One region of the Anoxybacillus sp. FSL W8-1294 genome, then DNA from elsewhere that is predicted to be linked to it. Evidence: riboswitches for the same ligand, from Rfam matches in the RefSeq annotation. Region 1 holds a riboswitch; the other holds the start of a gene.
What was found. Region 1 has a riboswitch for thiamine pyrophosphate ahead of tenA (thiaminase II). Riboswitches for the same ligand answer to the same signal wherever they lie in the genome.

Region 1 (4,435 bases):
CGTGAATGCACTTCGTAAATGGCAAATTTCAAATAATCGCCTTCATCGGCGGCAAGTAGTTTTGGATGGTCATATCCTGCACCGCTCCAATGAATTTGACGTAAAATTTTCTTCGCATCAAACGCTGCTTCCGTAACCATCGCTTGAAACATGTCGGGGTGCACATGATACGAACAACTTGCTGTCACGAAAAAGCCGCCGTCTTTCACTAACTTTAAGCCGTTTAAATTAATATCTTTATAGCCAGCAAGCGCCTTTGGCACCGCATGAGCGGATTTTGCAAACGCTGGTGGGTCAATAATGACGACATCCCATTTTTTCCCCTGTTGTACGCATTCGCGTAAGTAGTCAAACGCGTTCGCAACGACGAAATCCACATTTGTAAATCCGTTTAACTCTGCGTTTCGCTTTGCTGTTTCAATCGCATGTTCAGAAATATCGACAGCGGTCACATGTTTTGCTCCGTATAAGCAGGCGTTTAACATAAATGAACCTGTATGCGTAAAACAATCGAGCACGGTTGATTCGCTTGTAATCAGCGGCTTGATGGCAGCACGATTTTGACGTTGATCGAAGAAAAATCCTGTTTTTTGTCCGTTTTCGATATCGACAATGTATTTCACGCCGTTTTCTTCAATTTGTACGTTCGTATCGCACGTGCCGTACCAAAATCCTTTTTCTTGTTTTAATCCTTCTAATTCGCGCACGTGAACGTCGTTGCGCAAATAAATCGCTTTCGGTTGAAAAACGTCAAGAAGCGCTTGTAAAATCCATTCTTTTCTTTTTTCCATGCCGAGCGATAAAATTTGCACAACGAGCACATCTTCGTACTTATCAACGATGAGCCCAGGTAAAAAATCGGCTTCTCCATAAACGGCGCGACATGAACGAACGCCCGGAATCATCCGTTCGCGATACGCCCATGCTTGACGAATACGGTTCATAAAAAATTGCGCGTTTAATTCGTCGTTTGGATTTTGCGTTAACACGCGCACGATCATTTGTGATTTTGGATTAATGTATCCTTTCGCTAAAAAGTGACGTTGATGGTTATATACGTTGACGAAATCCCCCGGTTCAAAATCTCCTTCAATATAATCGACTTCGCTTTGAAACACCCACGGATGTCCAAGCTCGAGCCGCTTTTTTCTTTTTCGTTTTAAAAATACATTTGCCATACATCCCACTCCTGACTATATATTCGCTACTTTAGCATACAGGAAGAACACGATGCGCGCAAATGATGGATAAAAAATATTTGACAATTGTGTGAAATATGCTAATATTAGTGACAAAGTGAATGATGCAAATGTATTCCACTAGGGGGGCCTTTAGATAGGCTGAGATCAAAGTGTGCCTTTGAGACCCTTAGAACCTGATCTGGATCATACCAGCGTAGGGAAGTGGAAACGGTGCGAAGTGTGTCTTTTATTAATTTCCATCGTTTACAACCACTTTCTTTGCGCAAAGAAAGTGGTTTTTTATTTTTCTTAAGGGGGAGAGGTTATGTTGTTTTCAGAGCAGTTGCGCAAGGCTGTCGATCCGATTTGGGAAGCGAGCTTTCATCATCCGTTCGTGAAGGAGATCGGGGAAGGAACACTTGATTTACGTTGTTTTCGCTATTATGTATTACAAGATTCATATTATTTGACACACTTTGCAAAAGTGCAAGCGCTTGGCGGGGCGATGGCTGATGATTTACAAACGACCGCAAGCATGGCGCATCATGCGCAAAGTACGTATGAAGCTGAGCTTCGTTTACATGAAACGTTTATGAAAGAGCTCGGTATTACAGAAGAAGAAAAGGCGTCGTTTGTTCCTGCTCCAACTGCGTATGCGTACACGTCCCACATGTATCGCGCGTCGTTTGCAGGACGTTTTGGCGATGTATTAGCTGCCATTTTACCGTGCTATTGGTTGTATTACGAAATTGGTGAGCGGTTAAAACATTGTAAGCCGAATCATCCAATTTATGCACAATGGATTGAAGCGTACGGCTCTGACTGGTTCAAACAGCTTGTCGAACAACAAATTGCGCGTTTAAACGACATCGCAAAAACAGCTAGCGAAAAAGAGTTAGAGCGGATGAAGCAACACTTTGTGATCAGCAGTCAATATGAATATTTATTTTGGGACATGGCGTACAAATTAGAACGTTGGCCAATTGAAGAGGAGGATGTTTATGCAAACGAAAGGGCTTAAATTAACAGACGTATTAACGACCGTTGTGGTGGCGATTGTGTTTGGGATTGTGTATAAAGTGTGGGGACCGCTTTACTATGCGGTAAAACCGCTTGGACTTCATCTTGATCAACTCATTTATGGCATGTGGTTTATTGCGGCAACTGTTGCCTATTTATTAATTCGTAAACCAGGAGTGGCGCTACTTGCGGAGGTGGCTGCGGCATCAGGAGAGTTTTTAGCTGGTTCTGAATGGGGGCTTGAGGTGCTATTTTACGGCTTTGTGCAAGGGTTACTCGCCGAGCTTGTTTTCGCTGCTTTCCGCTATAAACGTTTTGATGTGGCGGTTGTGTCGCTTGCAGCGGTTGGTTCAACGATCGCTTCATTAGTGCTTGATTTTTACAAAGGATATATCGACCAATTAGCATGGTGGAATTTAACGTTATTTATCGGTGCGCGTTTCATTGGAGCGATCATCATTGCTGGTGTATTTGCTTATTCGCTTGTGAAAGCGCTCGAAGCGACAGGTGTGACGCAATTGTTGCGTCCGACGACAAAAGAAGATTACGACTCACTTGATAAATAGGATGTGACATCATTGATCCATATCGAACAATTGCGCTTAAAATTTCCGGGGGCAGAAAAGCGGTTATTTACCGATGTATCGCTTTCGATTAAAAAAGGAGAAAAAGTGTTGCTTTTAGGCCCATCGGGATGCGGAAAATCCACGCTTTTGCAAGTGATGGCGGGCATTATTCCGCGCTCGATCGATGTGCCGATGAAAGCGAGTAAACTGCACATTCCAAATCGTGTAGGCTATGTGTTTCAAGATCCCGATGCCCAGTTTTGTATGCCGTATGTTGATGAAGAAATGGCTTTTGTTCTCGAAAATCTCGGTGTGCCACGTGCAGAGATGGAAGAAAAAATCGCGCGCATGCTTCGTCTTGTGCGCCTCCGTCTCCCGCACGTTCATGTACCGATTCAAACATTATCTGGAGGAATGAAACAGCGGTTAGCGATTGCGTCAGTTTTAGCGCTTGAACCTGATGTGTTATGTTTAGACGAACCGACAGCACTTCTTGATGAAGAAGGAACAAAAGCTGTGTGGGAAACGTTAAAAGAAGTGGTGGAGGATCGAACCGTTGTCATTGTTGAACATAAAATTGATCACATTCTCGACTTTGTCGAGCGCATCATTTTATTTAACGAACATGGTGAGATCATCGCTGACGGCGGAACGAATGAAATTTTTTCAACGTATCGTTCGTTTATTACAGAACAAGGGATTTGGCATCCAGACGTGTGGGAAACGTATAAAAAGCCAAAAACAGCGCAACAACCGTATGCACATGGGGATGTTCTTTTACATGTACAGTCGCTTCGCGGCTTTCGACAAAAAGAAGAAAAAATAGCGGTCGACGAGTTAGTGATTCATGCGGGTGAATGGATTGCGGTTACAGGGGAAAACGGTGCAGGGAAAAGTACGTTGTTGCAAAGCTTAATGAAACTTATTCGAACAGAAGGTGATATGTATTGGCAAGGAGAGCTTGTCAAACATGAAGAATTGTTATATGACAACATTGCTTTTGTGTTCCAAAACCCCGAGTTTCAATTTGTTACAAATCGTGTAGATGATGAGTTAGCGTACTCTTTCCGTCTTGAAAAACGTCCAGAACATGAAGTAGCCGAGGAAGTCGAACGATTGCTTAAACGGTTTCATTTGAGCGCGCAGCGTCATTTGCACCCGTATCAATTGTCGATGGGGCAAAAGCGGCGACTAAGTGTTGCTGCGTCGGTGACGGAGCAACATCGCCTATTGCTTCTTGATGAACCGACGTTCGGACAAGATGCAAAAAATACGTTTGCGCTGCTCGAATGGCTTGAAGCATACCGGCAACAAGGAAAGGCAATTGTCATGGTGACGCACGATGAACGTATCGTGTCTGAATTCGCGACAAGACGATGGATCATTGAAAGCGGAAAGTTTGTCGCTGATGAAATGATTGCACCGCGGATGCTTGTACGAGGTGAAATAGGATGAGATGGAGCATTGACCATCGCGAAACATGGTTGCATCAAACGAATCCGACAGCGAAATTGCTTTTCTTTTTGCCGATGTTTGTTGTGATTGTTTTTGTCCATAATCCGAACGTACTCATCAACTGGACAATCGGATTTACCGCCTTATTTATGTTGTTTAGCGGTTATCGGATGAAGCATATGCTTTTATTTTTTGCTCCGTTTTTGTTCATTT
Region 2 (4,435 bases), 690 kb from region 1:
TGTTGATCCTTGAATAAGGGCGGAAATGAGCACAATAAAGAAAACAATATTAAAAATGAGCTGACTATTTTCAATGTTCGAGGTAAGTGGGTAAGTTGCCAAGACGATCGGAACAGCACCTTTTAGCCCAGCCCAAGAAAGGAATAGCTTTTCCTTAATAGAGAAATTCATGTTTATTGTACTTATCATGACGCTGATCGGCCTCGCCACAACAATAAGTAGGATAGCTAGGGCGACACCTTCCCATGCTACTTTTACTAGTTCATTTGGAAAAACGAGTAGTCCGAGTAAAATGAACATAAATATTTGCATCATCCATGCTAGCCCTTCGTTAAAACGAAAAATAGAATGGCGATAAACGATTTGTGCATTGCCGACAAAAACGCCCATAATATATACCGAAAGAAACCCACTACCTTTTAGCAAGGCTGCTATACTATAAGAGAGTATCGCAAATGATAAAGATAGAGTGGGGTATAATCCCGAGGAATCAAGATTTATTTTATTCAAACACCACACAGTTAATTTTCCTAATCCAAGCCCAACAAGAATACCGATAACGATCTGCCAAATAAAGCTGAGAAAGGTGTGGGAAATAGTTAGTTCTGGCTGTTGGATAAATGTAATCAAGGAGAGGGTTAAAATAACGGCCATCGGATCGTTCATCCCCGACTCAGCTTCTAGTGTTGCTGAGAGACGGCGTTTTACATTGACGCTTCCTAGCGTAGCAAATATTGCTGCAGCGTCAGTCGAAGAAACGATAGCGCCTAATAGAAATCCCTCGGCCCATGAGACGTGTAAAATGTATTTGGCAAATATGCCTACGCAAATGGCAGTAATTAGCACTCCAAACGTTGCAAGGGAGGAAGCGGGAACTAAAACTTTTTTTAATGTATTCCACTTTGTGTTCATCCCACCTTCAAACAAAATAATGATTAACGCAAAAATGCCAACAATCTGGGTGAGAAAAGCGTTATCATAATATATAAATTTGGATAAAATCATTCCGACGAGTATGTAAAATACAAGTGATGGCACGCCTAGCCAAGAAGAAAACTTCGTTGTTAATACACCGATGATTAGAAGTAATCCTAACAGAAAAATGATGAAATCTGTGAGCAAGCAAGTCACCCCTTTCCATACTTTCTACTTAAAGTTACGACCTAAATTTTATAGTAAGCGGAATGTCAACGAATATGACTTAAATAACATTTTTTGTAAAAAAGTGCAAGCTGAGCGCTATCTCTCAGCTTGCATGATGTTTGTATATTCAACAAATTGTTTTGCCTTTTCTTTCATTCCTTCGCTTTGTAGTGTTTTTTGTAATTCATGAGAAATATTCATTGAACAAAATTTCGGACCGCACATCGAACAAAAATGAGCAAGCTTTGCTCCTTCGGCCGGTAGCGTTTCATCGTGATATTCACGTGCGCGCTCAGGATCTAGTGACAAGTTGAATTGATCTTGCCAACGGAACTCAAATCTCGCCTTTGATAATGCATCATCACGCGTTTGTGCGCCAGGGTGTCCTTTTGCTAAGTCAGCAGCGTGGGCAGCAATTTTGTAGGCGATGACTCCTTGGCGGACGTCTTCTTTATTCGGTAGGCCAAGATGTTCTTTTGGTGTCACATAGCAAAGCATGGCCGTACCGTGCCAGCCGATAAGCGCTGCACCGATAGCTGAGGTGATATGGTCGTAACCTGGTGCAATGTCGGTAGTGATAGGACCTAGCGTATAAAAAGGTGCCCCATGACAAATTTCAATTTGTTTATCGACATTTTCTTTAATTTTATGCATTGGAATATGCCCTGGACCTTCGATCATCACTTGGACATCATGTTCCCAAGCGATTTTTGTCAACTCTCCAAGTGTTTGTAACTCGGCGAATTGCGCCTCATCGTTTGCATCTGCAATTGAGCCTGGACGTAATCCATCCCCAAGTGAAATAGCAATATCGTAAGTTTTTAAAATTTCGCAAATTTCTTCGAAGTGGGTGTATAAAAAGTTTTCCTCATGGTGTGCTAAACACCATTGTGCCATAATTGAACCACCCCGAGAGACAATACCAGTTGTTCGGTTGACTGTTAGTGGGATATAGCGAAGTAAGACACCTGCATGAATAGTAAAATAGTCTACGCCTTGCTCGGCTTGTTCAATTAATGTTTCTCGATAAATGTCCCATGATAAGTTTTCGACAATGCCGTTCACTTTCTCTAACGCCTGGTAAATAGGTACAGTTCCAATCGGCACAGGGGAGTTTCGAATAATATATTCTCTTGTCTCATGTATATGCTTTCCTGTCGATAAGTCCATGACTGTATCGGCACCCCAACGAACAGCCCAAAGCATTTTTTCAACTTCTTCTTCTAAGGAAGATGTGACAGCTGAATTTCCGATATTTGCGTTAATTTTCACATGGAATTTACTTCCTATAATCATTGGTTCACTTTCAGGGTGGTTAATATTAGCTGGGATAATTGCTCTTCCTGCTGCAACTTCTTGACGAACAAATTCGGGATCCATTTGTTCACGAATTGCGACAAACTCCATTTCAGGTGTAATGATCCCTCGTTTTGCATAATGCATTTGGGTCACAACTTTCCCTTTTTTCGCACGAAAACGTCTAGGTGAAAAAGGAATGTTTGTTCTCACTAATGAAGGGTTATATTCTTCTACATCGCCACGCTCCGTTATCCATTTTTCTCTTAATTTTGGCAATCCTTTATCAATATTCGGCGCGAAAAGTGGGTCGGTGTATGGTCCACTCGTGTCATAGACTCGAATAGGCTCATTTTCTAGCATCGTTGTACCTGTCTTGGTTGGCGACAGTTGAATTTCTCGCATTGGCACACGAACATCTTCACGCGTTCCGGGCACATACACTTTTTTACTCGAGGGAAATGGCATTGATGAAAATAAGTCTTTCATTTTTAATCGCTCCTTTTCATTTTTTAGTTGCAACGCCAATACGTAAAAAAATCAGGCTCCATAACGAGAACCTGATTTTGTCCGCAAATAGCACAAGTAAAGAACACTCGCGCCATCTACTTCCCTACGCTGGCATCACCCAGATCAGGTTCAAAGGGTCAAAGAACTTTTGCGCGTTCTTCTCTCAGTCCAAGCTATTGGACTCCCCTAGTAGATGATAAATTATGAATTTTAAAAATAGTCTAACATATGATAAAAATGTTGTAAAGTTATAAATGAAAAACTTGTTAAAATGGAGGCATAGTGGACGTACGAACCGATGATTTCGGGATGGAGTTCGTATGTTAGAAGTGCAGTGATAGAAGCATCAACTACCCCCACTTAGCTAACGCTTGAAGCGGGGGCTTGCAACTCCCCAGAAGTGCAAACGGACTTCTTCCTCCTTCCTTGACTTGGGGTTGCATCAGGGGCAGGTTGACGACTACCCAACGACGCAGGTCATGCCTGCATCGTTACCGATTCTCTCGGTGTGTCTGTTGGCAGTACTTGGCTTCCACACACAACAGACGGACCCACGCTCGATGTTTTACGGTTACAACGTTTCCTGTAACCAACTCCATACATCGAGTAGCAGTTATTGGAGTGCCTTTATTGAACGGTTTTCTCCACGCCTTTATTATATCATACACAAAAGAAAGGGGGAACGCGCATTCCTCTCCCACTTACTCCCTTTGGTCGTTGAAGTGGGAGTCTCCTGCGCGAAATAGGATGAACGTAACACGTGCGCAACAAATTGCCCAATCGCCCGATATGAAAAATGTAACGTATAATGGAAAATCGGTATATATCGAACATGTCGATGCGCAAACGGAAACGGCAACAATCCATTTTTTAGACAACCCTGAAAATCAACAGCGTGTTCCAGTGTCACAGCTAGCAGAGCATTAAGACGAAAAGGGTGTAACAGAGCAGGATAGCCGTGCTCGTTACATCTTTTTTCGTTCGAGAAAATCAATAAATAAATGAACAATTTTTTTGCTTTTCATTGTCGGTGCATAAAGATAAGAAAACGTTCGGTAAAAAGGGGGGTGCTTTAAACAGACGATCGATAAGTGACCTTGTTTTAATTCACGCTCAATCACATGGCGTGAAAGAAAGGCTAACCCGTTTCCGCGCATTAACGTTTCTTTAATTCCTTGATTGCTGCTGATGATCATGAGCGATTTAATTTTTAATCCATTTGAACGAATAAAATGGTTAAAGTATTCACGTGTGCCAGAGCCTAATTCGCGCGTAATCCATATTTGATTTTGTAGATCGCTTATACATACTTCTTGTTTGTGAACGAGCGGGTGATCGTTTGAAGCCACGATGACAAGCTCATCTTGCATGAATGGATAAACAGCCAATTCTTTTTCGTTCGTTTGCCCTTCAATTAAGCCAATATCGGTTTCATATGAACGGACAAGCTCGACGATCTCCTTCGTGTTGCCAATCATCACTTCGA

Region 2: another riboswitch for thiamine pyrophosphate. It lies ahead of thiC (phosphomethylpyrimidine synthase ThiC); the one in region 1 lies ahead of tenA (thiaminase II).

Annotation. Positions count from the first base shown of each region.
Region 1 covers NZ_CP150179.1:2,330,114-2,334,548, reverse strand. The annotation lists gene NSQ23_RS12435 (class I SAM-dependent rRNA methyltransferase) at 1-1,178, opposite strand, end outside; TPP riboswitch at 1,312-1,419, shown strand; gene tenA (thiaminase II) at 1,507-2,202, shown strand; gene NSQ23_RS12425 (ECF transporter S component) at 2,177-2,767, shown strand; gene NSQ23_RS12420 (ABC transporter ATP-binding protein) at 2,771-4,222, shown strand; gene NSQ23_RS12415 (energy-coupling factor transporter transmembrane component T) at 4,219-4,435, shown strand, end outside.
Region 2 covers NZ_CP150179.1:1,640,097-1,644,531, reverse strand. The annotation lists gene NSQ23_RS08765 (potassium/proton antiporter) at 1-1,131, opposite strand, end outside; gene thiC (phosphomethylpyrimidine synthase ThiC) at 1,240-2,928, opposite strand; TPP riboswitch at 3,033-3,147, opposite strand; gene NSQ23_RS08755 (small acid-soluble spore protein H) at 3,697-3,876, shown strand; gene NSQ23_RS08750 (LysR family transcriptional regulator) at 3,915-4,435, opposite strand, start outside.